2 regions of the Erwinia sp. BNK-24-b genome follow, and region 1 is predicted to be linked to the other one. Evidence: predicted binding sites of a transcription regulator. Region 1 holds the regulator's gene; the other holds the start of a gene.
What was found. Region 1 encodes LexA, which represses DNA repair genes until DNA is damaged. Its sites were predicted from a motif close to TNCTGTATGTACATACAGNA; they were not measured.
Positions count from the first base shown of each region.

Region 2: a site for LexA is predicted at 8,154-8,173, ahead of dinB (DNA polymerase IV). Genes of this name have one in related genera too.

Region 1 is NZ_CP179901.1:4,335,451-4,351,167, forward strand. Features, by position in the region: gene zur (zinc uptake transcriptional repressor Zur) at 1-49, shown strand, start outside; gene ACMGGR_RS20015 (CsbD family protein) at 197-406, opposite strand; gene lexA (transcriptional repressor LexA) at 893-1,501, opposite strand; gene ACMGGR_RS20025 (diacylglycerol kinase) at 1,604-1,966, opposite strand; gene plsB (glycerol-3-phosphate 1-O-acyltransferase PlsB) at 2,095-4,524, shown strand; gene ubiA (4-hydroxybenzoate octaprenyltransferase) at 4,582-5,454, opposite strand; gene ubiC (chorismate lyase) at 5,456-5,983, opposite strand; gene psiE (phosphate-starvation-inducible protein PsiE) at 7,123-7,521, opposite strand; gene ACMGGR_RS20050 (YjbH domain-containing protein) at 7,701-9,797, opposite strand; gene ACMGGR_RS20055 (capsule biosynthesis GfcC D2 domain-containing protein) at 9,797-10,549, opposite strand; gene ACMGGR_RS20060 (YjbF family lipoprotein) at 10,546-11,187, opposite strand; gene yjbE (exopolysaccharide production protein YjbE) at 11,266-11,514, opposite strand; gene pgi (glucose-6-phosphate isomerase) at 12,194-13,840, opposite strand; gene ACMGGR_RS20075 (cation:proton antiporter) at 14,054-15,717, shown strand, end outside.
Region 2 is NZ_CP179901.1:3,606,016-3,621,732, forward strand. Features, by position in the region: gene proA (glutamate-5-semialdehyde dehydrogenase) at 1-474, opposite strand, end outside; gene proB (glutamate 5-kinase) at 485-1,588, opposite strand; gene ACMGGR_RS16605 (porin) at 1,832-2,932, shown strand; gene crl (sigma factor-binding protein Crl) at 3,022-3,423, opposite strand; gene frsA (esterase FrsA) at 3,481-4,731, opposite strand; gene gpt (xanthine phosphoribosyltransferase) at 4,846-5,304, opposite strand; gene pepD (beta-Ala-His dipeptidase) at 5,559-7,016, shown strand; gene dinB (DNA polymerase IV) at 7,083-8,138, opposite strand; gene dpaA (peptidoglycan meso-diaminopimelic acid protein amidase) at 8,377-9,114, shown strand; gene ACMGGR_RS16640 (class II glutamine amidotransferase) at 9,085-9,852, opposite strand; gene lpcA (D-sedoheptulose 7-phosphate isomerase) at 9,869-10,447, opposite strand; gene fadE (acyl-CoA dehydrogenase FadE) at 10,661-13,153, shown strand; gene ACMGGR_RS16655 (helix-turn-helix domain-containing protein) at 13,326-13,730, opposite strand; gene ACMGGR_RS16660 (DUF2938 family protein) at 13,806-14,294, shown strand; gene mtnK (S-methyl-5-thioribose kinase) at 14,476-15,675, opposite strand.

The sequences.
Region 1 (15,717 bases):
TGAGTGCCAGCACGATCACACGGTTGTTGCCAAAAAGCGTGGCCGCTAAGTAGCTAACCCTTCAAATATATTTAAGCCATGTCTGACCAGTGTCAATGACGTGCCAAAGGCCATAAACAAACAAGGGCGGTGCCGTAAGCACCACCCTTGTTAAGCAGACTGATTATTTAGCCTGCCAGCGACTTACTTAACATCCTCAGAAGCGATGTTTATTCGTCGTTTCCCAGTCACCGAGTTCTTTTTCGGCCTGGTCTTTAGTGTAGCCATAGCGTTCCTGGATTTTACCTACCAGCTGATCGCGTTTGCCTTCAACGATGGTCATATCATCGTCGGTCAGCTTGCCCCACTTCTCTTTCACTTTACCTTTTAACTGCTTCCAGTTACCGCCGGCTTCGTCTTTATTCATCTTGTCTCTCCTTAACTTAGAACCTTAGGTGATAACAGCTTATCGTTACAGCAAAACGGCTGACAGCAACATAAAACGCTGCCTAAATGCTTAACGTACTAATAATTGTAGTAGATGATGGCGGTTTTGCATGGCGACCAGCAAAAAAAAGCGAAGCGGTGTGAAAGCAAAGGTAACAAGCCTGTACGACGTGCGGAGACAGTAGCCATTAAGAAAGACGGCAGTAGCAGTAGCAGTAGCAGTAGCAGTAGCAGTAGCAGTAGCAGTAGCAGTAGCAGTAGCAGTAGCAGTAGCAGTAGCAGTAGCAGTAGCAGTAGCAGTAGCAGTAGCAGTAGCAGTACAGCAAACACGGGGAAGGCAGTCACGGTCAAATGCCGTGTTAAAAGAAAGGAAAATCTGTGCTGCTAAGAGAAGATCTGAAACTCAGGAAAGCCGCAACGCGCCGTTATAGAAACGACGCGTGGAGAAATCACCAGAAGCGGTGGCTCAGAGCCAGTTACCGTTACGTATCACGCCAACCGCCAGGCCTTCAATTGAAAAGGTTTGCTGACGCAGGTCAACCACAATAGGCTGGAACTCGTTGTTTTCCGGCAGTAAATGAACGATGTTACCCTGCTTTTTCAGTCGCTTGACGGTAACTTCGTCATCAATACGCGCAACCACTACCTGACCGTTACGCACGTCCTGCGTTTTATGTACGGCCAACAGATCGCCATCCATAATACCGATGTCTTTCATCGACATGCCGCTAACGCGCAGCAGGAAATCGGCACCCGGCTTGAATAAATCCGGATCGACCTGGTAATGTCCTTCAATGTGCTGTTCCGCCAGCAGCGGTTCGCCCGCAGCCACACGGCCAATCAGCGGCAGGCCGTCTTCGTCTTCCATCATCAGGCGAATACCGCGTGATGCACCGGAAACGATTTCGATAACGCCCTTGCGCGCCAGCGCTTTAAGGTGCTCTTCAGCCGCATTCGGGGAACGGAAACCGAGCTGCGTAGCGATCTCTGCCCGCGTCGGCGGCATGCCGGTTTGGTTAATATGCTGGCGAATCAGGTCATAAACCTGTTGCTGCCTTGCCGTTAGTGCTTTCATCCCGCCCCCTGGTTGTTTATACAGTCACTTGTAAGTATATACAGGTATTTCGCCGTTGAAAACCTTAAGCTGTGCAAAAAACGACAATTACTTTACGGGCGTTCAGCGTGAAAGCAATATGCTCAGCCAGACGAAAACGGCCAGCAAGATAGCCAGCAGCACCGCCGCCGACCCCATATCCTTGGCGCGTCCGGACAGCTCGTGAAACTCGTTGCCCAACCTGTCGACCACGGCTTCAATGGCGCTGTTAAGCACTTCGACGATAATCACCAGCGCGACGGACCCGATCATCATGACTCTTGCCAGTACGCTGACGTCCAGCCAGCAGGCGATAATGACCGCAATCACTGCTGCCACCAGCTCCTGGCGAAAAGCGGCTTCATGCTGCCATGCCGCTCGTAATCCTTTCCACGAATAACCGGCAGCTTTGATAATCCGCGTGATACCGACGGCGTTATTTGTCATATCAAGGGAACCCTTTGTAATGTTTAACGTCAATGTCAGGGTAGCGCACATTTTGTAACATCACAGATCTCATGCAAGGATTCTGGTATGCTTGCGGCGCTTTGCTAACGAGAGGCTTCATGTTGTCTATGTCAGGTTGGCGTAAATTATATTATAAATTGTTGAATTTACCGGTAAAAATGCTGGTAAAGAGTAAGGCGATCCCCGCCGAGCCGGTCGCTGAACTGGGGCTCGATACGTCGCGCCCTATTATGTATGTACTACCGTATGATTCAAAGGCCGATCTGCTGGCGTTGCGCGAGCAGTGCCGCAAAGAAGATCTTCCCGATCCCTTAGATCCGCTGGAAATCGACGGTACGCTGCTGCCGCGTTACGTGTTTATCCACGATGGCCCGCGCGTGTTTCCTTACTATGCGCCGAATCTGGAATCCGTTAAAACGTTCCATGACTATCTGGATTTGCACCGTAGTCATCCTCTGCTTGATGTGCAGATGGTACCCGTTGCGGTGATGTTTGGCCGCGCACCAGGCCGCGAAGTTCAGGGCGAAAGCCAGCCGCATCTGCGCGTATTAAACGGTATCCAGAAGTTTATCGCCGTCCTGTGGCTGGGACGCGACAGCTTTGTGCGCTTTTCACCGATGGTGTCACTACGCCGGATGGCAACAGAGCACGGCACGGATAAAACTATCGCCCAGAAGCTGGCACGCGTAGCCAGAATGCATTTTGCCCGCCAGCGCCTGGCGGCGATTGGCCCGCGCCTGCCCGTTCGTCAGGATTTGTTCAATAAGCTGTTGCAGTCTAAAGCGATTGCAAAAGCCGTTGAGGATGAAGCGCGCAGCAAGAAAATCTCCCATGAAAAAGCGCAGCAGAATGCCGTTGAGCTGATGGAAGAAGTGGCGGCTGATTTCTCCTACGAGGCGATTCGTCTGACCGACAGAATTATGGGCTGGACGTGGAGCAAGCTCTATCAGGGCATTAACGTTAACGGCGGCGAACGCGTGCGGCAGCTGGCACAGGACGGACACGAGATTGTCTATGTACCGTGCCATCGCAGCCACATGGACTATTTGCTGCTCTCCTACGTGCTCTATCACCAGGGGCTGGTGCCGCCGCATATTGCCGCCGGTATCAACCTGAATTTCTGGCCAGCCGGCCCGATTTTCCGTCGTCTGGGCGCGTTCTTTATTCGTCGTACCTTTAAAGGCAACAAGCTTTACTCCACCGTATTTCGCGAATACCTGGGCGAGCTGTTTACCCGAGGCTATTCAGTAGAATACTTTGTGGAAGGCGGTCGCTCACGTACGGGCCGCCTGCTTGATCCGAAAACCGGCACGCTGTCGATGACTATCCAGGCGATGCTGCGCGGCGGTAACCGTCCGATTACGTTAGTGCCTATCTACATTGGCTACGAGCACGTAATGGAAGTGGGCACCTATGCGAAGGAGCTGCGCGGCGCAACTAAAGAGAAAGAAGGCTTTATGCAGATGGTGCGCGGCTTGCGCAAGCTGCGTAATCTCGGCCAGGGTTATGTAAACTTTGGCGAACCGCTGCCGCTGGTTACTTACCTTAATAAACATGTGCCCGAATGGCGTGATTCTATCGATCCGATCGAGTCCCAGCGCCCGGCCTGGCTGACGCCTGCGGTAAACGATATCGCCCAGCGCGTAATGGTGCGGATCAATAACGCGGGTGCGGCTAACGCCATGAACCTGTGCGTTACTGCCCTGCTGGCTTCTCGTCAGCGCTCGCTGACCCGCGAGCAGCTGGTCGAACAGCTTGACTGCTATATTCAGCTGCTGCGCAACGTCCCTTATTCGCCAGATTCGACCGTGCCGGACATGACGCCGGATGCGCTGCTGGATCATGCGTTAAGCATGAATAAGTTTGAAATCGAGCAGGATAATATCGGCGAGATCATTGTACTGCCGCGCGAGCAGGCGGTACTGATGACCTATTACCGCAACAACGTTCATCACATGCTGGTAATGCCTTCCGTGATTGCGGTGATCCTGATGCAGCATCAGGAGCTGACGCGCGCCGAGCTGCTGCGCCAGGTTAGCGTGATTTATCCAATGCTGAAGAGCGAGCTGTTCCTGCACTGGGAAAAAGACGAGCTGCCGGGCGTGCTGGATTTGCTGGTCAGCGAAATGGCCCGTCAGGGCTTGCTGACCGCCGACGAGCACACGCAAACGCTGCGCCTTAGCCCTGCCCGTTTCCATACGCTGCAGCTGCTGGCGGCTGGTGTGCGTGAGACATTGCAGCGTTATGCCATCACCTTCTCTATTCTTAGTGCCAATCCGTCGATTAATCGCGGTACGCTGGAGAAAGAGAGCCGGACGATGGCGCAGCGTCTTTCCGTGCTGCACGGCATCAACGCACCGGAGTTCTTTGATAAGGCTGTGTTTTCAACACTGGTGCTAACGCTGCGCGATCAAGGCTATATCAGCGATAGCGGCGATGCGCATTATGAGCAAACGCATAAGGTTTATCAGATGCTGGCTGATTTGATCAGCCAGGAAGTGCGGATGACGATTGAAAGCGCGCTGACCCACGGATAAGTTCAGCGATAAAAAAAGGCCAGCGAGATGCTGGCCTTTTTTATTTCATCAACACTATCAAAAAGGCGCGCAGCTCAGCGCGATACCCACGAAAAGTATCAGCCCTACATAGTTATTATTCAGGAACGCTTTAAAGCAGGCATCTCGATCGCGGGCGCTAATCAGCTTTTGCTGATAAATAAACAGCGCGCAGGCTGCTGCCAGCGAACAGTAAAACGGCATGCCCAGTTGCATCAGCTGACCGATAGCCACCAGCAGTACCAGCGTAACCAGCTGCAATAACCCGATAATCAGCTTGTCAAAACGGCCAAAGAGTATTGCCGTCGACTTCACGCCGATCTTCAGGTCATCATCTCTGTCCACCATCGCGTATTGCGTATCGTACGCCACCGTCCAGCAGATATTAGCGAAGAACAGCAGCCAGCAGGTTAGCGGCACCGTTTCGCTAACGGCGGCCCATCCCATTGGAATTGCCCAGCCAAACGCCGCACCCAGCACTACCTGCGGCAGATGGGTATAGCGTTTCATAAAGGGATAAATCCACGCCAGCGCCAGGCCGCCAAATGACAGCAGAATCGTCATCAGGTTCATGGTCAGCACCAGGCAAAACGACACCAGCACCAGCCCGCCGAACAATAATTTGGCTTCGGTCGAGGTTACCGCGCCGCTTGGCAACGGGCGGGCGCGAGTGCGCTTTACATGACCGTCAATTTTGCGGTCGGCAAAATCGTTTACCACGCAGCCCGCCGCGCGCATAAAAAAGACGCCCAGCACAAATACAATCAGCACGTTGAAAGGCGGAATACGCAAACCAGCCAGCCACAGTGCCCAAAAAGTGGGCCACAGCAACAGCAGCGATCCAATAGGTTTATCGATACGCATCAGGCGGCTATAGGCCTGAAGCTTACTTGTCTGCAGAGATTTCTCCATGCTACATCTTCCTTTCAGCCTGCGCTGACGCGTAAAGCGGCGCGGACGGTAAAAACAGTTCGGTCAGCAGCAGCGGCTTGCCGGAAAGGCGCAGCAGTGAGCGACGTCCCCATAAGTCATCGCTTCTTCCCGGTTCGATAAAATCACGAGTTAGCGTTGAAGAAGCGAAAAGATAGCGACCTAAAGGCTGAGTGCCAAGCTGCTGTAGCTTTTGTTCCGGCCCGTGCAGCGTGGATTCGGGCAACAGCGTGCAGGCGGCCAGCCATGGCTCGTTGTCACCGCACAGCAAAATTTCGCGCAGCCAGTAGCGCGACTCCGCAGGCAGCAGCCCGGCATCGGCACCTGCTTCTTTTGCACTGACAAAGCCTTCACGCAGGATTTTCACCGTCACTTTCTGGCAATGGCGCTCAAAACGGCGGGTCATGGAGTCTTCTTCCATCAGCCAGTCGAGCAGCGGCGCGGTCAGCGCTGGTGCAGAAAGAGGGAGCCACTCAAGGGCGCGCAACTGTGTTAGCGCGGCATCGGTCATTGCGCTTCTCCGGACAGTTAAATAAGGTGCCCTAGTGTAGCGCAAGGCAAAAGACGTTAAACAGAATTTTAACCGAAAGGCGAAGCGGAAAACCGCCCCGCAGGACGGTCTCCTGGCTTACTTGCCTGCTACGTTGACGATCACCGTGAATGAATTACTGGAAATTGACCAGTTTCCACTTCCGGATGACCACAGCGCACCAGAAACAATGAGCACAATACAAAAGTACCGTTTCATTGTGCGGCCCTGATAAGACCGCTTCACCATGCCACCACCGGAGCTGGCAGCGTGAATGCAAGCACATGGGTGTGCTTACGCTTACGGCCATTGGAAATCCTTTTCCTGATCCGGTGCCCGCTTGCTTAAGGCGGCGAAAAGGGCCGCGGGGATTGTACACCAAACCAGCAATTCGTACACTTGACATACAGCACTTGAAGGCACACTATGTTGCTGCATGGGTGTGCTTACGTTAGTTTCGTGACGCAACATCGCTGGTAAGGCCGCTTAACCTGACCAGCACAAAAAAACCGCCGTTAATGGCGGTTTTTTTTGTATCCGTAAGATCTGCAATTACCTGCCGCTATTCGCGCTTTAGCCGGCCACCTGTAGCGCAAGGCAAAAGACGTTAAACAGAATTTTAATCGAAAGGCGAAGCGGAAAACCGCCCCGCAGGACGGTCTCCTGGCTTACTTGCCTGCTACGTTGACGATCACCGTGAACGAGTTACTGGAAATTGACCAGTTCCCACTTCCGGATGACCACAGCGCACCAGAAACAATGAGCACAATACAAAAGTACCGTTTCATTGTGCGGCCCTGATAAGACCGCTTCACCATGCCACCACCGGAGCTGACAGCGTGAATGCAAGCGCTTGAGAACGCTTACGCTTACGGCCGTTGGAAATCCTTTTCCTGATCCGGTGCCCGCTTGCTTAAGGCGGCGAAAAGGGCCGCGGGAATTGTACACCAAACCAGCAATTCGTACACTTGACATACAGCACTTGAAGGCACACTATATTGCTGCTTGAGAGCGCTTGCGTTAATCAACATTGCTGGTAAGGCCGCTTAACCTGACCAGCACAAAAAAACCGCCGTTAATGGCGGTTTTTTTGTACCCGGAAGATCTGCAATTACCTGCCGCTATTCGCGCTTTAGCCGGTTGCTGTTAGCCAGCCACAGCGTGACAACCAGAATCAGAATCGCGACGGAATAGGCCAGCGTATCAAACGGGTTTTTATGATCGACGATGATCAGCCGGATAATCGCGGTGATGCCGATATAAACAAAGTAGCGCAGCGGAAAATGGTAGCCGGACTGAAAATACTTCACGATCAGCGCAATAAATTCGAAATAAAGAAAGTAGATGACGATACCTTCGATCAGCAGATAGGAAGAGGTCTGCTCGCCGGTATTCAGCAGGACGTTAGCCAGATGCAGCGTCTCTTTTCCCAGAAACACCGCCAGAATGCAGGCCAGGCTAATCAGTCCCACATTCAAAACCATTTGTAATAACCAGGCGATACGCGTGGCGTTCATCATTAACATCCTCTGCAAACACATATTTCCGTCAGCCATCCTGACCGCCACAATATGCTTTAGTGTGAGCAGCTTCACAAGTTTTGCTTTAAAAAGTCGCCTGTCAGCCACATACCGACTACCGGACGCGGGCAGGCATCACGCATAAAAAAAGGGACGAAATTATTCGTCCCTTTTGCACCTTAGCGGAAGTTTTTATCCCGATCGGTAGTGATGTCATACAGCTGGTATTTACGGCCCAGCATCTGTCCACCGTCGCGCGTCAGCGGCGTCCAGTTAACCTGCGCACGGCCACGCGTTGGCGTCGCGGTAAACAGATCCATTGGAATAGAAATGTAGAAGCCCTTGGTGAAGTCGCCCTCGCCGTACTCTTCTGCCGAGACGTTAGTTTTCGTTGCGTAAGCGCCCACAATTACCCCGCTGTCGAACTGGCGGGAAACATCGATAGTTGCACCCTTATCTTCAGCCAGATATTGACCCACGCTCGCCTTCACCAGCACCTGATGGTCGAAGAAAGATGGCCGCCAGTAGGCGGTCAGATTGCCAACCTTCGCGTTGTAGCTGGTAAACTGCATCATGTTGTCCCAGTCGCGCTGCTTGACGTAGTTGGCATCGACGCCAACCGCCCAGTCAGAATCGAGCGGACGATAAAGCACCTCGCCACCCACGCCACCGTACATGGTTTCCAGATAGCCGCCATAAACCTGACCATAGAAACCATTGCCCAACTCGTGCATATAGTTGGCCTGCAGGTTATTCACATAGACGTTGTTTTCAACGTAATCGCGAATGTGCGTACGCACGCGCGGCAGCGAAGAGTCGGATGGTGCGCCGTTATAGCTAAACTTGTCGTAGTTGTTCGCCAGGTTGCCAAAAACACTGCCGTCAATTAACAGATGGTCGGTCAGCCAGTAGCTGGCGCTGGCCATCACGCCAACCTGGTAAAGGTAGAAGCTTTCCGGACCGCCAACGGACTGATTAAGCACCGGCGACAGGTTAAAACTGAAGCGATCCGCATCAATAAAATAGCCCTGCTCGGTATGGCCCGGACTGACCGGCTCTACTCGCTTCTGATCCAGCTCTTTTTCTTTGCCCAGCGGATAACCTTCCAGCTGCTGGCGCAGACTGTCAGCGCTGGTTTCCGTGGTAACCTGCGGCATACCATCGCGAGTTTCGGTCACGCTCAGCTTGCTGACGTTCTGCGGCAGCGCATTCATCATGATCAGGTTGGCACGCTCGACGCCCTCCTGCGTATCACGATATTTTGACTGCTGGCCGGAGACATACATAGTGTCGCCGTTGACCTGAATTTTCGGTCCGGCCAGGCCGGCGTTGTATTTCAGATCCGTCAGCTGCTCTGCCACTACCGTTTGCTCCAGGAACTCGCCCTGCGGCTGCGGGTGGTAAGCAGGCTTAGGCACATCAACCGATGCTGAATGCAGATCGTTGAAGTTGGTGCGTAGCGTAAAGCCAGCCATCAGCGTGTTGCCGCGCTCGTAGCTGACGTTTACATCGGCCCAGTCGGTAATACGGTAAATTGCGCCGACGTTAACCTTGCTTTTCTGCTCCAGGCGACCGGCGAAATCATCCTGATAGTCGTTACCTTCGTACTCGACCTTCAGGCGCAGCGGCTGCCACGGCGTCTGATATTCAATACCGCCAAAGATGGCCGCAGGACCTCTGAACAGGTCTTTATCGCTAACCGAACCCGCCGTCCCGCTGCTGTCAGAGCGATAGCAGTAGCTGCTGTCCGCTTCACAGAACGGGTTTTTCACCGTGCCGCTGTTGCCCAGATAGCCAAACCCGAGACCGAGGGTAAAATCAAACGGGCCCCAGGCTTTGGTCGCCACGAAGTATTCGCTGTCGAACAGGCCAGTACCGCCCAGATCGCGTGCGCCAACAGCCACTTCCGGCAGCCAGTAGCCTTCTTTCCACAGCCGCGCTTTCAGATCGAACGCCTTGTCTTTATAAGACTGGCTGCCGCTGAAGCTTGCCACGTTGCTGTACTGACGGGTTTTAACATCGGTATAGCGGATAGTTGCTTCCAGCCACGGGAACAGCTGCACCGAAGAAGAATAGAAACGATACTGATCGTTATAGCGATAGTTGAGGCTGAACTCGCCGTCTTTGGCCATTCTGGCAGTAGGGACCTGCAGCAGGCCGACGCCACCAAAATCGGACTGCGACGGCCCGACCGGATCCGGAAAAGTTTCGGCCTGAGCCTGACACGCGCAGGCGACGGAAATCGCCAGCAGGCTGAGAAGATAGGTTTTTTTCATCAGTCAGGCACCCGGTGCGTCAAAACGGAAATAATTTGTTGATTAAGGTCTCCCTCACCGCCTGGTAACGACCACGATGAGAAGCCAACGTAAATAATACTGCCCGCTTCGGGTTCAACATGGCGGCGGTTCCAGTAAGCGATCGGTACCTGCTTCGTCTGGCCAGAAGGCGCAATTACCGTAGCAAAATTCCGTTCTGCACCATCCAGACGCTCGTGAGCATCCAGATAATCCACTACGCTGCGTCCCGGCACCCATGTGGTTTTTCCGGTACTGCTAACGACGCCCGCAATGGTCAGGCTGGTAGGTTTTTGTAGCGTATAAACGCTGTAGTCACCTTCCAGACGGCGGTTCTCTTCAGGACGAAGGCGTACCCAGTCCGGATCGAGATTGGCCATCTGGCGGCCGGTAACTTTAATAGCGGCTATTTGCTGATAAAGATTGTCGACTACCGCAGCTTTTTCGCCGTCGTCGTCAACACGCAGCTCCGCGCTCCAGCCTTTAAGCCGAGCCAGCAGCTGTTGCTGCTGCTGTACCGCAACGGCGGTGGCCAGCTTTTCGCTGATTACCGTGCCGGGCCACCATGTTTTTCCGGCCAGCGCCGGGCTGGCGACCAGCTGTGATAAATTCTGTGCGTGACTGACCAGCGCGGTTTCACTCTGGCCCGGATAGAAGACGGTCACCTGGCTTTCGGCGTGCACGTTTGCCGCGCAGGCAGCAAGACCCGCGAGAAGGTAGGTTAATTTTTTCATGATTTCGCAGGCTTCAGGATAGTGGTTTCAACAGAGAAGTCGTCGCCGCCCAGCATTTGCTGCGACTGGCGAACCTGACCCGTGATGGCGTCGATCCAGAACGTGTTGTGCCAGGATTCGCCGTCGGTGGTCACGTCTTCCCGCCAGACTCGGCAGGCTACGTTATGTCCGGCGATATCCAGCACGGCATCCTGAAGACGCGTGAAGTGCGACACCGCCGTGGCCGAACGGAAGCGGCCCGCTTCTGACCAGCTCAGCTGGCGAGTCCAGCTGGCGCCTTCCGTTAGCTGCAGCGGATTGCTCAACGGATCCTGAGCAAGAGCGGTAACCTCATGCAGGTTATCTGTTAACCCCAGTGTTTTCACTACGCGACCGTGCTCCGTGACCACCATAGCGCGGTCGCGTGTAATCCATTTTTGCTGGCCGTTTTCGTCAAAGCCGAGCACCACGAAGATACGCTGGCCGTGATTAACGCGAAGATACATGCTGGCATATGGCAGGCTTTCAACTTGTTCCGCCGTGACCTCGACGTCGTCCGGCCCGAGCAGAGCCAGCTCTACCGTTTCGCCCAGGCCTTTTTGTGTTTGTGTGCAGCCCTGGGCAAGCAGGCATAAAAATAGCAGTGGTAGGTAGCGCACTGGTGTAAGTCCCTGAATCAAGTCTGACAATGTAAAAAATAACCACACAAACGTGTGGTTATGATTAATTTACTGCACTTAACGAGTGGTGCTCGTCGTTGTCGTAGTGGTGGTTCCGGTGTTAGAACCATTGCCGCCGCTGCTTGCTGCCAGCGCTACGCCAACCAGCGCGCCAAGCGCACCGATACCGACAGCCGTCGTTGTCCCGGAGGAGAGCGTACCGGCCGAGGTGCCCGCTGCGGCACCCGCTTCTTCAGGCGCGGCAAACGCGACGGAAGCAGTCGCTAAGTACGCTACAGCTGCAGCAGCACATAAGACTTTTTTCATAAAAACCCCTTCACAGAATGAATGGATAACCTGCCTGAAGGGTTTCAGGCTGGCTCATTATAAGGCAATAAATTACCAGAATTCAGAACAAGGGAGAGGACGTTCGGCGAGAGTTCCGTGACACAAAAAAGAAACATTTTCAGGAATATAAGACAGGCATAAAGCGATAAACGCACGATATTGCTATTTATCGCTGCCATAACGCAGCAAGTTAGCGCCATTCACTGCCAATGTTGATTAAGACGGGGAATTTACCGGGAAACAGCCCGCCAAAGCGGCATTAGCGTTAAAGTCGCCATTTTTCATGACCTTAACACCATTGTAACCTGTAGCGGCATGAAGTAACGCAGTATCAGTTTCAGACTAATCTTGTAAAAAAATCTTTCATTCGGCTAATTTTTAAGAATTTCCTTAGCCATGCTCTGTTTTTTTTAACAATATTCGGAAGGGAAAACGGCCAGCAGCGACGCTCTTACGCTTTATCCTACAAGGCTCACGCTCGTCGTCACCTTGTCAAACAGGACCAGAGATGGTTAAGCGTGGATCTAATTTAAAAGCAGCCTGTAGAAAACTTCAGAGCATGGCTGGCATGCGGTGCGCGTACCAGCCGTGCCTGTCTTTTGCTAACAGCTTAAAAGCCGGTGGAAATACCACCAGCTTTATCTGCTGTAACGTCAGTTTACCGCCAGTTTTTATAGAGGTTGATCAGCCCGTTGGTAGAGCTGTCGTGGCTCGCCACCGGCTCGCTGCCGGAAAGCTCAGGCAGAATACGGTTAGCAAGCTGTTTACCCAGCTCAACGCCCCACTGATCGAAGGTAAAGATGTTCAGGATGGCACCCTGGGTAAAGATTTTATGCTCATACAGCGCAATCAGCGCGCCCAGGCTAAACGGATTGATTTCACGCAGCAGGATCGAGTTGGTTGGGCGGTTGCCTTCGAATACCTTGAACGGCGCAACGTGCTCAACGGATTTGGCATCTTTGCCTGCATCCGCAAACTCTTTCTCTACCACTTCGCGCGATTTGCCAAAGGCCAGCGCTTCGGTCTGCGCAAAGAAGTTAGACAGCAGTTTGGCGTGGTGATCGCCCAGCTGGTTATGGCTGACGGCTGGCGCGATAAAGTCGCACGGGACCAGCTTGGTGCCCTGGTGGATCAGCTGATAAAACGCATGCTGACCGTTGGTGCCGGGTTCGCCCCAGATAATTGGGCCGGTTTCGTAGTTCACCGGGTTGCCGTTGCGGTCGACATATTTACCGTTCGACTCCATGTTGCCCTGCTGGAAATAAGCAGCAAAGCGATGCATGTACTGGTCGTAAGGCAGGATCGCTTCGGTTTCGGCACCAAAGAAGTTGTTATACCAGATGCCAATCAGCGCCAGGATCACCGGCAGGTTTTTCTCTGCTGGCGTGGTAGCAAAATGCTGGTCCATCGCGTGGGCGCCGCTCAGCAGCTGCTCAAAGTTGTCAAAACCGATGGACAGAACAATCGACAGGCCAATAGCGGACCAGAGCGAATAACGGCCGCCAACCCAGTCCCAGAATTCAAACATGTTGGCGGTATCGATGCCGAACTCGCCGACCGCTTTAGCGTTGGTGGAAAGCGCGGCGAAGTGTTTCGCCACGTGCTGCTCATCGCCAGCCGTTTTCAGGAACCAGTCGCGCGCGCTGTGGGCGTTGGTCATCGTTTCCTGAGTGGTAAAGGTTTTAGAAGCCACCAGGAACAGCGTGGTTTCCGGGCTGAGATCTTTAACCGTTTCCGCAATATGCGTGCCGTCAACGTTAGAAACGAAGTGCATATTCAGGTGATTTTTATAAGGACGCAGCGCTTCGGTGACCATAAACGGCCCCAGATCGGAACCGCCGATACCGATATTCACCACATCGGTGATCGCTTTGCCGGTATAGCCTTTCCATTCGCCGCTGATAATGCGTTCAGAGAAGGATTTCATCTTCTCCAGCACCGCATTCACTTCCGGCATAACATCTTTGCCATCGACGACAATCGGCGTATTGCTGCGGTTGCGCAGAGCAACGTGCAGCACGGCGCGGTCTTCGGTGCGGTTGATCTTCTCGCCGGAGAACATCGATTTAATCGCGTCCTGCAGGTCAGTCTCTTTCGCCAGAGCCTGCAGCTTGTCGAGCGTTTCACTGGTAATGCGGTTTTTCGAGAAGTCCACCAGCATCTGATCGTCAAAGGTGGCGGAGAACTTGCTGAACCGATCGCTGTCTTTAGCGAACAGGTCGGCAATTTCTACTTCTTTCATCTCTGCAAAATGCTGCTGCAGCGCTTGCCAGGCAGCGGTTTGTGTCGGATTGATATTTTTCATAGCAACACACTCTTTTTATTTAAGAACCGTAAAACAGACCGGACGCCATGGTACCTGTTACGCGTTAACCGCTCGCCTTTCCCTGCAACAGGTGGTGGCTATCGAAGGAGAAGTTTTCCTCTCTTTTGCCCGGAGCTATTTATAATTCAGGCGGCGGGCTAATGCCCGATGCGTTTTAGTATGACTATTCTTGCGGTTGAAAGGAAAAATTTTATGGAGCTTTCTGCGCCACTTCTGTTGGTTATCATTGGATTAAGCTCGCTGGTTGCCCAGTGGCTGGCCTGGTTGCTGCGTCTGCCGGCCATTTTGCCACTGCTGATTTTCGGTATTCTCCTGGGGCCGGTAGGCCATATCCTGCAGCCGGACGCGCTGTTTGGCTCGCTGCTGTTCCCGCTGGTGTCCCTGTCGGTCGCCATCATTTTGTTCGAGGGCGCATTAACGTTGCGCTTCGATGAAATTCGCGGTCTGGGCAAGGTGGTACGTAACCTTGTGACGGTGGGTATGCTGGCCACGTTTCTGGTGGTCAGCGTAACCTGTTGGCTGCTGCTTGGCTTCCCGTCCGAGCTGGCGGCACTGGTTGGTGCCGTCACCGTAGTGACAGGCCCGACGGTTATAGCCCCGCTGATGCGCGTGGTGCGCCCTAACAAAGCGATTAACCAGATCTTGCGCTGGGAAGGCATCGTCATCGATCCGGTCGGCGCTATTTTCACGCTGCTGGTTTTTGAATTTATTGTGCTACAGCAAAAAGCAGAGTCATTAACGCACCTGTTCTGGACTTTTGGCGTCACCGTAGTGGTTGGTACCGTCGGCGGCGCGCTGTTTGGCTGGCTGATGGGGCTGGCTTTAAAACGCGTCTGGCTGCCGGGCTATCTGCAAAACTTTGCGGTGCTGGCCGTAACGCTGACCGCTTTTGGCGCGTCTAACGCCATTGCCGACGAATCGGGTCTGTTAACCGTCACGGTGATGGGCATCTGGCTGGCAAACATGCGCGACGTAGATTTAAGCGAGATTATCGCGTTTAAAGAAGAGCTGTCGGCGCTGCTGATCTCCGCGCTGTTTATTATTCTGGCGGCGAGGCTGGATATTAACGCGCTGATAGCAATGGGCTGGCCGCTGGTAGGTCTGCTGCTGGCAGTGCAGTTTATCGCTCGCCCGCTCTGTATCCTGCTTTCCACATGGGGCTCGAAGCTGCCGTGGCGCGATAAGCTACTGCTGAGCTGGATTTCTCCGCGCGGGATCGTGGCGGCGGCGGTCAGCTCGCTGTTTGCCTTAACGCTGGAGAAAACAGGTTATGAAGGCGCCAGCAGGCTGGTCACGGTGGTGTTTGCCGTGATTATCGGCACAGTGGTACTGCAAAGCCTGACCAGTTCGTTTCTGGCGCGCGCGCTGCGGGTACAGCAGCGTGAACCGCGAGGGATTCTGATTATTGGCGCCAACAGCGTTGCCCGCGCTCTGGCCGCCGCGCTGCAAAAGCTGGACCTGCCTGTTCTGGTTACGGACAGTAGCTGGGAATATTACCGGCTGGCGCGCATGGAAGGTATCCCGGCCTATTATGGCAATGCCTGGTCAGATCATGCCGAAAACTTTCTCGATCTCAGCGAAACGGCGCAGGTGCTCGCCCTTTCGCCTAACCGCCATCAGAATGCGCTGGCCGTCTATCACTTCAGCCATATTTTTGGCAATAACAACGTGGCGGCGATTCGCTCTGGTGCCGCGCTGAAAGGCCGTCGCGACAGTGAAAGCCCGCGCTTCCGCCGTCATGAAGTGTTGTTTAGCCAGGAACATACCTATGCGCGCCTCAGCAGTTTGCTGGCAAAAGGTGGCGTGATTAAAGCCACCAGCCTGAATGAAAATTTCGGCTGGCAGGAATATCTGGA
Region 2 (15,717 bases), 730 kb from region 1:
AACGCGCACCGTTGCGCTGTTGGTACGGAAAGTTTCTTTACCGCCACGCAGGATTGCCGCGTTACCGGTTTTCAGGCAAAGAGTAGCAACATCAACGGTAACGTTAGGACGTGCTTCGTAAATTACACCGACAACGCCCAGCGGCACGCGACGACGCTCGATGCGCAGGCCGCTGTTGAGCTGGCCGCCATCAATCAGCTGGCCGACCGGATCGGCCAGGCTGCATACCTGACGGACGTCATCGGCGATCGCTTTTAACCGCTCCGGCGTCAGCGTCAGCCTGTCCAGCAGCGCGGCGCTCATATTATTTTGCCGCGCATCGGCCAGATCCAGCTCGTTAGCCGCCAGGATCGCCCCGCTTTCCGCCTCAAGCAGTCCGGCAATGGTCAGCAGCACCGCATTTTTTTGCGGCGCGGAGAGCGTCGCCAGTTGATATGACGCGGCACGCGCCGCTTTACCCATTTCTTCAAGCATCTGCTGCTCCTTAACTGACAATCATGTCGTCACGGTGAATCGCGACCGGGCCATACTCATAGCCTAAAATCTCGCTGATTTGCTGCGAGTGATGGCCAGCAATCATCCGCATCGCATCGCTGTTATAGCGGGAGACGCCATGCGCCACATCGCGCCCTTCCAGGCTACGAATGCGGATAACTTCACCGCGCGAAAAATTGCCGGTAATGGTGCGAATGCCCTTCGGTAAAAGGGAACTGCCGCGCTCCAGAATAGCCACCAGCGCGCCGTCATCTACCGTTAATTCTCCGGCTGGCGGTGCGCCAAAAATCCAGCGTTTCCGATTTTCCAGCGGCGTTTGCAGCGCGTGAAAACGTGTTCCGACCGGCTTGCCGTCAATCACGTCGCCAATGACGCCAGCACGGCTGCCGGCGGCAATAATGGTATCAATACCCGCACGACAGGCGACGTCCGCCGCCTGGAGCTTGGTCGCCATTCCCCCGGTTCCCAGACCGGAAACGCTGTCACCGGCCAGCGCGCGCAGCGCATCGTCAATGCTGTGTACATCGCTAATAAGTTCGGCCTGCGGATTACTGCGCGGATCGGCGGTAAACAATCCGGGCTGATCGGTCAACAGCAGCAGCTTGTCTGCACCGGCCAGAATAGCGGCCAGCGAGGAAAGGTTGTCATTGTCGCCTACCTTGATTTCCGCCGTGGCTACCGCGTCGTTTTCGTTAATAACCGGAACGATATGGTTATCCAGAAGCGCCCGCAGCGTATCGCGCGCGTTTAAAAAGCGCTCGCGGTCTTCCAGATCGGCACGCGTCAGCAGCATCTGCCCGATATGAATGCCGTAAATAGAGAACAGCTGTTCCCACAGCTGAATTAACCGGCTCTGCCCCACCGCAGCCAGCAGCTGCTTTGAGGCGATGGTCGGCGGCAGTTCCGGGTAGCCCAGATGTTCACGTCCGGCGGCCATTGCGCCTGAAGTGACGATCACAATCCGGTGGCCTGCCGCATGCTGCTGCGCGCACTGACGCACCAGCTCGACAATATGTGCCCGGTTCAGCCGACGCGATCCGCCGGTTAATACGCTGGTCCCCAGTTTGACGACCAGGGTCTGGCTGCTGCTCATTGTTTCCTGCCATAGCAATTATTAATAGAAGGAGACTTTTTATCAGGTGTCACCCCGGATGCCAACAGCCGCTGCCCGAAAAGGCGTAAAAACTCCCTGCGCATAAGTAGTCTAAAAATGACCAATTAACAAGAAGTGCGAACAAATGTAATAAAAAGTTCATCTCCGCAGGGTAAAACGTTCGTGCCCTGAACGAAGACGTCGGGCCATTTAAAATTTTACTCATTTGGGAATGATAACAAAATGAAGAAAAGCGCACTGGCAATCCTGACCGCCGCTCTGGCTATGACCACGGCAGCACAGGCCGCAGAAATTTATAACAAAGATGGTAATAAGCTCGATTTCTACGGCAAACTGAAAGCCATGCACTACATCAGCGATACCGCCAGCAATGACGGCGATAAATCCTATGTACGTATCGGTTTTAAAGGACAGACCCAGATTAATGACCTGATGACCGGCTACGGTCAGTGGGAATATCACGTTCCGTTGAACAATGCGGAAAGCGACGGCACTACCGGAACCAAAACGCGTTTAGGTTTTGCCGGTCTGAAATTTGGCGACTACGGTTCTATCGACTATGGCCGTAACTACGGGCTGATTTACGATGTAGAAGCCTACACCGATATGATGCCGGAGTTTGGCGCTACCGCGTATACCAAAGCCGATAACTATATGTTGACCCGTACCAATGGCGTGGCGACCTACCGTAATACCAACTTTTTTGGCCTGGTCGACGGCCTGAAATTCGCCCTGCAATACCAGGGTAAAAACGAAAGCACTACCCGTACCGGCTCAACGGCTAACGGCGACGGCATGGCCGCTTCATTAAGCTATAAAATTATCGACGGCCTGACCATTAACGGCGCGATTTCATCTTCCGATCGTACCAACGCGCAGCGCGCCAGCACTTACGGCACCGGCGATAAAGCCGACGCGTGGGCATCCGGCCTGAAATATGACAACAACGGCGTCTATCTGGCAGCAACCTATGCCGAAACGCGCAACATGTCGCCAATTAGCGGTACGGCGCAGGTGAACGGTGCCAGCGTAGCGGTAAGCGGTTACGCTAACTATCTGCAGAACATTGAGCTGGTGGCGCAGTATCAGTTCGATAACGGCTTCCGTCCTTCTCTGGCATACGTGCAAACCAAAGCGAAAGACATTGAGAACGGCGTGGGCGATGCGGATATTTACAAATTTGCCGACGTGGGCGCGACATACTACTTCAATAAAAATATGTCCGCGTTTGTGGATTACAAAATTAACCTGCTGAACGATGACAACAAGCTTGCGCAGAATACCGACGACATCGTCGCTATGGGCGTGACCTACCAGTTTTAAATGTGAGCCGCACGGATGCGGTAGCAGTGCCCCTCGTTATGTGTCCGTAAGCAAAGGCTGGCAAACGCCAGCCTTTTTTATTCTCAGCCTCAGGCGGTCAGTTTAACCGGCTCGTCAGCGAAGTCCGCAGCGGGTTTCAGACCCAGCTCCAGCTCTTCCAGCAATGCTTTTAACCGCACGTGAAAATTACGCAGCGTCTCTTCCAGCCGTTCAAGGTTTTCCTTCCCTTTCACCGTTGCAGGCTTCCAGTTTCCTTCCTTATCAAACAGGCCGAAATGATACTCATAGGTAAAGTGATCTTCCTGTGCTTCCAGCTCCATCCACCAGCCCCAGAATTCACGCAGTTCCGGCGCAGGTTTTACATTGACGCAAACGGCCAGACAGTCGAAGAAGAAACGGTCTTCGACACATTTAGCCTCGCGGATATAAGGCCCTAATGCGCCAAAACGCTTCATTAAGCGGCTCTTGGGATGCCCACTCGGTAACGCCATTGTTAAAACTCCTTTGTTGAGCCCGTTAGTTTTAGCCGAATGTTAAGAATTAACGACTCAGCGTGTTAATCGTTTAGCTAACCAGTCAACAATATCACGTAATGCTTTATCAAAGTTGCTCATTATCGGCGAAAGTGCAATTGGCATCAGCTTGCCGTCGGTAGAAGAGCTGACGATCAGTTTTGACTCCTCTTCCGGGCTGAAAATATCCCCCGGCCAGTAAGCGGAAAGCATTGGCGTAGGACAGCGCCTGCCCAGCAGTCCCTGCATTTTTAGCGAATAGCGATTGAGTTCGACGCGCAGCGCAGAATCGGCAGCCGAAGCCATCCCCAGTCGGCTTGCCAGCACGTCCATATACATTTCCGGGATGCGATCCTGTAACGCCCGATCGCACAGTAAACCGTGAACCACCGGGCCCAGACAGGCCACGGCCCGCAGGCGAGGCGACTCAAGATAAGCCAGCCGTACGGCGGTATTAGCCCCAAACCGGTAGCCAAAAGCGCCAACGCGCGCGTGGTCGATCCACGGTACGGTTTCCAGCTGCTTAAGCACCTGCTGATGCAGAAAACTGGAATCCTGGGAAAGCTTCCATTTAGCGGAAAACCCAACTGACGGCATATCGATGGTTAACATTGCGATACCGCGCGGGGCGAGATAATCGTGGAAAAGCCGATAATGGTCGGTTTGCAGTGAATCAAGGCTGCCGCACAGCAGGACGGTAGGATAAGGCGCGCGGACCTTTTCTGGCATATGCAGAAAGCCAAAAATCGAGCTGCCGCCGGGAATGGCAAATTCCAGCTCCTTCAGTTCGCCCGGCAGGCGCGACGTCGCCTCTTCGTAAGCCCGGTTCGCCAGCAGCTGCGCCTGCTCTGCCAGCTCATCCCCTTTCAGATGGGGATAACCCGCTATGCCGTACAAATTGGCGGCATGAAGCCAGCACTGACCCGCCTTTGCATCGTTCTCTGCCGCAGCGGCCTTTTCCTGCCAGCCTGCCGCCTGTTTAGACCATTCGTAAATCCAGTTACCGCCGCGATAGCCAACGACCGTATCCAGCAGCTTTTCATCAGTGCGCTCGGCCTGGCTACCGGCGATCCTCGCCAGCACCTCACCGATTTCCAGCTGCGCCACGCCACGCCACGTCCACAGCAGACGGTTAACCATGCGATACCAGCCCGCATGGCTTTCACCTTCCAGCGCGGAATGCAGCGGCAGCGGCTTGTGATGATGTAAACGGCGAACCAGAGAGGAGGTTTCAGGATGCTTGAAGCGTGGCTTGAACAGCTCTTCGCTAAGGTTTTTTGGTGACATAGCTACGATCCTTCGGCACACGGAGAATCGTTGTAGTTTATAGCAGCGCGACGGCGGCTGCGAACCTTAAAAAGCACAACGCCCGGCGGAACCGGGCGTTTTGATTGAGCTAAATCAACCTTTTACGATTGGCGGGATATAAACCACGCCCATATCCCACGGCTGCTCAATCCAGGTATTCTGTGGAATATCCACAACATAGTCATCCACCAGCGGGCGACCGGCCGGCTTAGCGAAAATCGTCACGAAACGCGCTTTAGGGTACATATCGCGAATCGCCTGAGCGGTGCCGCCGGTATCAACCAGATCGTCAATCACGATAAAGCCTTCGCCATCGCCTTCCGCACGTTTCAGCACGTGCATTTCACGCTGGTTATCGTGGTCGTAGCTGGAGATGCAGACGGTATCGACGTAGCGGATGCACAGCTCGCGAGCCAGCAGCGAGGCAGGAACCAGACCACCACGGCTGACCGCGATAATGCCTTTCCACTGCTCAACAGGAAGCAGGCGCTGAGCCAGTTTACGGGCATGAATCTGCAGCATGTCCCAGGTGACGACGTATTTTTCACTCATAAAAGGAGTCCCGGCCGGTGATATCGGCTTAAAAATGTACAATGGGAGGGGTTGCGCGGAATTATAGAGATCTGAGCCGCTAAAAACCAGCACCGGATGGCACGAACCGCGCTTTTTTACCGCCGCGAACTAAGCATCCCCCTGGAAACAATGATATTCTTTTACTTTGTCGCGTCAGATCCTGACCTCCCCTATCACAAATGCTCACCATCCCACGCGCCGCTGGCCGAGGATGCCGACACAGGAGATTTAACGTGTCTGAACTATCTCAACTGTCACCACAGCCGCTGTGGGATATCTTTGCCAAAATCTGCTCGATTCCGCATCCCTCTTATCATGAAGAAGCGCTGGCCCAGTACGTTCTTGCCTGGGCAACGGAGCAAGGTTTTTATACCAGTCGTGATGAAGTGGGCAATATCCTGATCCGCAAGCCTGCCACTCCCGGCCTGGAGCACCTGAAGCCTGTAGCGTTACAGGCGCATCTGGATATGGTGCCGCAGAAAAACAACGATACCGTTCACGACTTTACTAAAGACCCGATTCAGCCATGGGTTGACGGCGAATGGGTTAAAGCCCGCGGCACCACGCTGGGTGCCGATAACGGCATCGGCATGGCTTCCGCGCTGGCGGTGCTGGCGGACAAAAACGTTGAGCATGGCCCGCTGGAAGTGCTGCTGACCATGACTGAAGAGACCGGCATGGTGGGCGCTTTTGGTCTGCAACCTGACTGGCTGCAGGCGGATATCCTGATCAATACCGACTCGGAAGAGGAAGGTGAAATCTATATGGGTTGCGCGGGCGGTATTGATTTCACGACCACGCTTGCCGTAACTCGTGAGGCGGTGCCCGCTGGTTATCAGCATGTTCAGCTGATTTTAAAAGGCCTGAAAGGCGGCCACTCCGGTGCGGATATTCATCTGGGCCTGGGTAACGCCAACAAGCTGCTGGCACGTTTCCTGTTTGCGCATGCCAAAGCGCTGGATCTGCGTCTGGTGGACTTCGTTGGCGGCACGCTGCGCAACGCTATCCCACGTGAAGCTATGGCCACGCTGGCCGTGCCTGCCGATAAGCTTGACCGACTGAAAGGCCTGGCGCTGCACTATCTGGAAACGTTGCAGAACGAGCTGAGCCTGAAAGAGAAAAACATCAACGTGGTGGTAGAAAACGTGGCCGCCAGCGAGCAGGCGTTGACCACGGCCAGCCGCGATGCATTTATCGCCCTGCTGAACAGCACGCCGAACGGCGTCATCCGCAATTCTGACGTGATGAAAGGCGTGGTGGAAACGTCGCTGAACGTTGGCGTGGTCGCTCTGAAAGATAACGAAGCCCGCATCAACTGCCTGGTGCGCTCGCTGATTGACAGCGGCAAAGATTACCTGGTCGAAACGCTGACCGCGCTGGGCGATCTGGCCGGAGCAACAACCGTGGCCAAAGGCAGCTATCCTGGCTGGCAGCCCGACCCTTCTTCACCAGTGATGGCGCTGGTAGAAGAAACCTATAAAAAACTATTTAACAAAACGCCAAATATTCAGGTGATCCATGCGGGTCTGGAATGCGGCCTGTTTAAAAAGCCGTATCCGGAAATGGATATGGTCTCTATCGGCCCGACCATCACCGGTCCCCACTCACCGGATGAGCAGGTGCATATCGCAAGCGTTGGCCTTTACTGGCAGCTGCTGACGGCGCTGCTGAAGGCAATTCCGGCGAAATAAAAGCGACAGGCGGAGCAGAACTCCGCCTGTTTTACTTTTCAGTGCCGCAGCCGTCTGCCGTGGCCGCTACAGTCCCAACAGCAGTTGCCTTTCCAGCTGCGGATTGAGCAGCGTTACGTGCAGCCCCACCAGCCTTACGCCCCGCCCGGCACGACGCTCTTCCCACGTCTTTTTCGCAACGTTGATAAAATCTTCTTTGTTCAGCATCGGCCAGACATGTTCCTGGGTAGTCTGCTGAAAGTCGTTAAACTTCAGCTTAACGCCCTGCCTGGCAATCTGTAAGTCGGGCTTTACCGCTTTCAGACGCCGCTCCAGCTCTGCATAGAGATAGTCGATAATTTCCAGACAAGCTTCCCATTCGTGAATGTCCGCCGACAGCGTTCGCTCCACGCCCAGCGATTTGCGCAGGCGATCCGTCACCACTTCACGCTCATCAATGCCGTTGCAGCGCTCCCATAAAACCCGCCCAAACTTGCCAAAGCGTTTCAGCAGCATGGCCAAATCCGTTTTCTGCACGTCGGCACAGTTATAGAGGCCCAGCTCTTCAAGCTTTTTCGCCGTGACTTTGCCCACGCCAGGAATTTTTGCCAGCGGCAGCGTCAGCAAAAACTGCGGTAGCTCTTCTGGCGTAATGACAAACTGCCCGTCAGGCTTATTGAGATCGGAGGCGATTTTGGCGACAAACTTAATCGGCGCTACGCCTGCCGAAGCGGTAAGGTTTAATTCTTTGGCAATAGTCTGGCGGATTTCACGCGCCATCAGCGTGGCAGAACCGTGGCAGTGCGGGCTGTCGGTAACGTCCAGATAGGCCTCGTCCAGCGACAGCGGCTCAATCAGCGCCGTATAGCGCGTAAAAATTTCCCGAATATGCGCGCTGGCTTCTTTATACGCGTCGAAACGGCCGGGGATAACTTTCAGATGAGGGCAAAGCTTGAGCGCGGTGGCCGTCGCCATCGCGCTGTGTACGCCAAATTTTCTGGCGGGATAGTTGGCGGTGCTGATAACCCCGCGCTTCAAATGACTGCCGCCAATCGCAATAGGGATATGACGCAATGCGGGATTATCGCGCATCTCTACCGCTGCGTAGAAGCAGTCCATATCCACGTGTATGATCTTACGCATCCACCCCTCCAGTAACACTGGATAAGTATACAGCCGGAGAGTGCAATTTCAACAGGTTAATTCTTTGTGAAAGCGCAGCGGCAGCGGGCTGGCGCAATTTTTCTCTGTTTTTATGCGTGGCTCTCTTGATAAAAAAATAGACAATGATAATGTGGCGCAGCTTTTACGGACATTTCCTAAAAAGCAGTTAACAGCGTCTTCGGACGTAGCATCCAACCCTACTATCAAGGGAACCAGAATGGGCAAAATCGCACTGCTGTTTGCGATGTTTTTTCTGCCAGCCGTTGTTTTCGCCAGCGTCCCTGTTGCACAGATCGCACCGCTGGCACCGGTAAGCAAAGAGTTAAAGAAGCAGCTCCTCGGCACCCCCGTGTATATTCAAATCTTTAAGGAAGAACGTACGCTGGAGCTGTATGGCAAAATTGGCAATGACTACCGTCTGCTGAATAGCTACCGTATCTGTAATTTTTCTGGCGGCTTAGGCCCTAAGCGTCGTCAGGGCGATTTTAAAAGTCCGGAAGGTTTTTATAGCGTGGGCCTTTCCCAGCTTAAGCCGGACAGCCGTTTTTATCGGGCCATTAATACCGGTTTTCCTAACGAATATGACCGCCAGCAGGGTTATGAAGGTAAATACCTGATGATCCACGGCAGCTGCGTATCAATTGGCTGCTATGCGATGACGGACACCAACATTGATGAAATTTATCATTATGTGGAAGCAGCGCTGCGCAACGGCCAGCCGCGAGTGGAAGTCAGTATCTACCCGTTCCGCATGACGGACAGCAACCTGCAGCGTCACCGCTATTCGGTTTACTACAGCTTCTGGCAGCAGCTACAGCCGGGCTATGCTGAATTTGTGCAGAACCGCCAGCCGCCTTCCATAAGCGTCAGCGGCGGGAAATACGTGCTGAACAACGCGGTTCTGAACAGCACGCCGGTCAATCAGTCAGCGCTCGCGCTCTCCGAGGCAAAATAACGCCCAGTCGCCTGGCGCAATCTTGTGCCAGGTTTCATTCCCCGTTAAGGGCTGAGTGGCGATTACCGTGACCACGTCGTCTGGCGTGGTCTGCTTCTGAAAATCAATTTCCACGTCCTGATCCAGCAATGTCGCTTTGCCGAACGGCGCGCGGCGCGTGATCCAGAACAGATTGGTCGAACAGAACGCCATCAGATAGCGGCCGTCCGACAACAGCATATTAAAGACGCCCTTTTCCCGCAGTTCCGTTGCCAGCTCTGCAATATAGCGAAACACCGCAGGCCAGTTGCCCGGCGTTCGCGGATAACGCGTGGTCAGCTTGTGCAGTAGCCAGCAGAAAGCCTGCTCGCTGTCCGTTTCACCAACCGGCCGAAAAGGTCCCGTCTCCAGGCCGCGATAGCCTTTCAGCTGGCCGTTATGCGCATAGGTCCAGTTACGTCCCCAGAGTTCGCGCGTGAACGGATGCGTATTCTCCAGCGAAACTTCGCCCCGGTTTGCCTGACGAATATGCGCCACCACCGAACAGGATTTGATCGGGTAATCCTGCACCAGCCGCGCTATCGGCGAATTAAAGCTGGGCTGCGGATCTTTAAACGTCCGGCAGCCTTTGCCTTCATAAAAGGTAATTCCCCAGCCGTCTTTATGCGGGCCGGTTTTTCCGCCGCGCTGTACAAGCCCGGTAAAGCTAAAACAGATGTCCGTAGGGACATTCGCGCTCATCCCGAGCAGTTCGCACATAGATGTTCCTCGTGGGTTACTTAGCCATCTCTTTTTCAATCAGCAGGATCAGGATATGGATCACTTTGATATGGATCTCCTGAATGCGATCGGCATAGCCAAAATGCGGCACGCGGATTTCAACATCGGCACTGCCTGCCATTTTTCCGCCATCTTTGCCGGTCAGCGTAACCACTTTCATGCCCTGCGCGCGCGCTGCTTCCACCGCTTTAATAACGTTAGCAGAGTTGCCGGAAGTCGAGATCCCCAGCAGCACGTCGCCAGAACGACCTACCGCTTCTACATAGCGCGAGAAAATAGCGTCGTAGCCGAAATCATTGCCTACGCAGGAGATATGGCTGACGTCAGAAATCGCAATGGCCGGATAGCCCGGACGATTGTCGCGGTAGCGGCCGGTTAACTCTTCTGCAAAGTGCATAGCATCGCAGTGTGAACCGCCGTTGCCGCAGGAAAGCACTTTGCCGCCGGCTTTAAATGAATCCGCCAGCAGTACCGCAGCACGCTGGATAGCATGGATATTTGCTTCATCGCTAAGGAAATTAGTGAGCGTGTCCTGTGCTTCATTTAACTCGGCGCGAATGATGTCCTGGTACATAGGAGAGTCCTTTTAGGTGAGGTCTGCGGCAGTTTAGCAAGTTGCCGCGCGGGCGAAAAGCGCCCCGCCTGCCCGCCGTCGGCTTTAGGGTGCCCTGGCCGCGCTTTGTGAGCCAGGTTGTAATTATTGTGTAAATAGATTGATAAAGAAAATTATCTCCATTAGATCTGTAAGCAACAGGTCAGACCTCTTACAACTTGCGGAGCGATGGTTATGATGGTTTTCAGTTGCGTTGCAACAGTGGTGCTGATTGGCGCACTGTTTTATCACCGTGTAGGTCTGGGGCTGGCAAGCCTGATTGTGCTGGTGTGGACCGCAGCCTGGGCGATGGCGCATCTCTGGACGCCATGGTTACTGCTGCCGTTAATCATTATCCTGTTGCCCTTTAATCTGCTGCCGCTGCGCCGCGCCCTTTTTTCCAGGCCGATGATGAATACTTTTCAGAAGGTCATGCCGCCAATGTCGCGTACAGAGAAAGAAGCGATCGACGCAGGCACAACCTGGTGGGAAGGCGATCTGTTTCGCGGCAAACCTGACTGGAAAAAGCTGCACGACTATCCGCAGCCACGGCTGACGCCGGAAGAACAGGCGTTTCTGGAAGGCCCGGTCGAAGAAGCTTGTCGGCTGGCTAACGATTTCCAGATTACGCATGAAATGGCTGACCTGCCGCCAGAACTGTGGGCTTATCTGAAAGAGCAGCGTTTCTTTGCCATGATTATCAAGAAAGAGTATGGCGGCCTGGCATTCTCCGCCTATGCTCAGGCTCGCGTACTGCAAAAACTGGCTGGCGTTTCCGGTATTCTGGCCATCACCGTGGGCGTTCCCAATTCGCTTGGCCCCGGCGAACTGTTGCAGCACTACGGCACAGAAGAGCAGAAAGATCGCTATTTACCTCGCCTGGCGCGCGGCGAAGAGATCCCCTGCTTTGCGTTGACCAGTCCGGAAGCGGGTTCTGACGCGGGCGCAATCCCCGATACCGGTGTGGTGTGCATGGGCGAATGGCAAGGCCAGCAGGTGCTCGGTATGCGTCTGACCTGGAACAAACGCTACATTACCCTCGCTCCTGTCGCCACGGTGCTTGGCCTGGCGTTTAAGCTTTCCGATCCCGAACATCTGCTTGGCGAGAAAGAAGAGCTGGGCATTACCTGTGCACTGATCCCAACGCAGACGCCGGGCGTAGAGATTGGCAAACGCCACTTCCCGCTGAACGTACCTTTCCAGAATGGCCCGACGCGCGGCAAAGATATTTTTGTTCCTATTGATTACATTATTGGCGGGCCGGCGATGGCCGGTCAGGGCTGGCGGATGCTGGTGGAATGCCTTTCCGTTGGGCGCGGCATCACGCTGCCTTCCAACTCTACCGGTAGCCTGAAAAGTATTGCGCTGGCGATTGGTGCCTATGCTCATATCCGCCGTCAGTTCCGTTTGCCTATCGGCAAAATGGAAGGTATCGAAGAACCGCTGGCGCGTATTGCGGGTAACGCTTACGTAATGGATGCGGCGGCGTCGCTGATTACCAGCGGCATTATGCTGGGCGAGAAACCAGCGGTGCTTTCCGCTATCGTAAAATACCACTGCACCCACCGTGGACAGCGCGCCATTATGGACGCGATGGATATCGCTGGCGGCAAAGGCATTATGCTTGGCAAAAGCAATTTCCTGGCCCGTGCTTATCAGGGGGCGCCTATCGCCATTACCGTTGAAGGCGCAAATATTCTGACGCGCAGTATGATCATTTTCGGCCAGGGCGCCATTCGCTGCCATCCTTATGTGCTGGCGGAAATGGCGGCGGCACAAAGCCATGATGTAAACGCTTTTGACCGGGCGCTGTTTAGCCATATCGGCCACATTGCCAGCAATAACATGCGCAGCCTGTGGCTTGGGCTGACAGCCGGACGCACCAGCAGCACGCCAACCCGCGACGCGACGCGCCGTTATTATCAGCATCTGAACCGTTTAAGCGCCAACCTTGCACTGCTTTCCGATATTTCTATGTCGGTGCTGGGCGGTAGCCTGAAGCGTCGCGAACGTATTTCGGCACGGCTTGGCGATGTGCTTAGCCAGCTCTATCTGGCTTCTGCCTCGCTGAAGCGCTATGAAGATGAAGGCCGTAACGAAGCCGACCTGCCGCTGCTGCACTGGGGCGTGCAGGATGCGCTGAACCAGGCGGAAACGGCTGTTGAAGACCTGCTGCGTAACTTCCCGAATCGCGCCGTTGCCGGTTTGCTCCAGTTTGCTATTTTCCCACTGGGTCGCCATTGCCGCGCGCCTTCCGACCGTCTGGATCACCAGCTGGCGCGCATTCTGCAAATTCCTTCGGCCACCAGAACGCGCTTAGGCCGTGGTCAGTACCTGACGCCGGGCGAAAATAATCCGGCGGGCCAGCTGGAAGAAGCATTGCAGGACGTGATGGCGGCAGAGGTAATTCACGACCGGCTGAACAAGAAGCTGAAAAAACCGCTCTCATTTACGCGTCTGGATAAGCTGGCGCAAAAAGGGTTACAGGAAAAATGGCTGAACGAAGAGGAAGCCGCCGTGCTGACCCGTGCCGAAGCCAGCCGCCTGCGCTCCATTAACGTTGACGAATTTGAGGCGGATGCGCTGGCGACCCAGCCGGTAAAGACGCAAAAAGATGAAGCACAGCAAACCACTCTAACGCAGGAAGAAGAGCACCAGGAAGGTGTAAGAAAAACGGAAGCGGCCTGAAACGGGCTTAAATTTGACGGATAAAGTTAAGATCGCTTGCTGGCAGATTTAACCTGTTAAACAGGGAAATATTTTTATTAACGTGTGGAGGCAGGCTATCTGGTGATAGCCTGCCTTTTTGGCCGCACGAAGCGTTTTGAAGTACTGGTCATCCCTCAGAACGGAAAAGCTTTTATCCGATAAAAAGCGCTGCCCGTGCCCTGCTTAAAATTTTTTGGAAATTGGGACACTGCACAGGGTCTGGCGCACTGCAGTTAGCTACATGCTTCAGCCCCTCGCTGGCCTTTTTCAATTGCCCAATCGTTTTATCCAGCTCTTCCGCCTTATTGAGTAATAACATTGAATCAAGAGACGGATTACCCTGCGCATCAAACATCTCGCCAATTTCATTAAGCGTAAAGCCTGCCGTACGCCCCAGAGTAATAAGAGCCAGTTTATTTAAAATATCCGGCCCATATTGTCTTCTCAGACCATTGCGTCCAACAGAGCGAATCAGCCCTTTTTTCTCATAAAACCGTAGTGCGGAAGGCGCAATATTCGTTAACTTTGCGACTTCGCCAATATCCAGTTCTTTCATGGTTGACCTGAAGCGAGCTTTAAGTTGCACAATGCCCGTCAGCTTAACATCAGAACAACCGGAGAAGGAATGACCATGGAAATGCTCTTGCGTGTCGCACTAATCGGCATTAGCGCCACGCTTTGTATGGATGGCTGGGCATTGTTATTAAAGCGCCGATGGGGAATTGCTTCCTTTGATTATGCTTTAGCGGGCAGATGGCTTTTATGGATGGGGAAAGGCCGTTTTATACATCACTCTGTTATTAATACGCCTTCGCTGGCAGGAGAAAAGCAGACTGGCTGGATGCTTCATTATGTTATCGGCATTGGGTTCTCGTTTGTTCCGCTGCTGTTTTCCGGCACGACATGGTTGCACCATCCCGATTTAAGCGTAGCGATATTGAGCGGATTAGTAACGGTCGCTGCGCCCTGGTTCATTATGCAGCCCGCGCTAGGCTTTGGCGTGGCGGCTTCCCGAACGGCAAACCCATCGAAAGCACGGCTTTTCAGCCTGCTGGCGCATCTGGCTTACGGCGGCGGGCTTTATTTTTCCGGGATAGTGATAGCGATATGGCCATTTTAAGAAAACCATAATGATATTATCGATTTAATACCGACCTTTTTGACTACCATTGCCGTTGACGCAGCAAAGTTAAATAACTTCAGCGAGTTGAAACTCCGTCACGATTAACTCCATGTCTTCAGCAAAGGTACCTTCCGCTTTAAAAAAATCCCGATGAGCGGCCAGGAAATTAATTTTATACTTAGCCATTCTGTCTGACACGAGCAATTAGCGCCTCAATATCCTCTACGCGGTCAGCGGCCAGAATCAGCGTCCTGCCCAGCGTTACCGCCTGACGCACGCACTCCACCTTCATCGCTTCATCCTGAATAGTTTTGATATCGGCAACCTGCGACATACCAACGGTACGGCGAATCAACTCCGTGCCGCAGTAACCCAGCGTATCGCGCCAGACTTTACCCAAAAATTCTGCGGCATAGCCGGGATAAGCCAGTGCGCGATCCTGCGTTTTCTCAGTCGCCAGTGCCAGGAACCCCTCGGCGAAGCTCTGCCAGGTAGTACGTACATCATTAAGACGCTTTTCACGGGCATCGGCCGCTTCGCGCGGTGCTAACAGGCCTGGCAAAGCGCAGTAGTTGAGCAGTAGATTACCCAGGGCACTGCCCACGTCAAAACCAATCGGACCGTAGAAACCAAATTCGGCATCAATGACCTTCAGACTGCCTTCGGCCACAAAAATCGATCCGCTATGAACATCACCATGCAGCAGCGCTTCCGCATTCGACAGGAAACGATGCTTGAGACCGGCAACCTTATGGCGCAGCTCATTATCACTGCGAAGTTGCGCAACCAGCGGCTCCAGCGCGCGCGGATAGCCGTTGCGTTCGTGTACTTCATACGGCTCGTTAAAGAAAAGCTCTTCCGTGATGTCGCACAGTTCAGGATTGGTAAAGCGGACGACGTCTGCTTTTTTCTTGTAAGGATGCTGATAAAAATCGGAAGTATGAAACAGCGTTTGCGCCAGATATTCACCCAGCTGTGCGGCAGCCTGCGGATAATCGACGCCCTTGACTTGTTCGCCACGCCAGATTGCATGACTGGAAAGATCTTCCATTACCATCACGGCCAGTGCAGGATCGTAATGCAGAATTTTCACCGTATGTTCCGGGCAAAACTCGCTATGAATTTGCAGCACTTCTGCTTCAATACGGACGCGATCGAGCGATAACGGCCAGGATTCGCCTACACAGCGTACATACGGCAAGGCCTGCTTAACGACAATTTTACTGACGCCATTGTGGTCAAAGATTTTGAAAACGAGGTTAAGATTGCCGTCACCGATTTCCTGCGCATCGACCAGGCTATCAGGTTCAGCCACGCCGCCAAACTGGCGGGCATATTCCACGGCGTCCGCTGCGGTGAAAGTACGATATTGCGACATTAACTCACCTCATCAAAATTTATCACTGGCCGATAAGGCCCT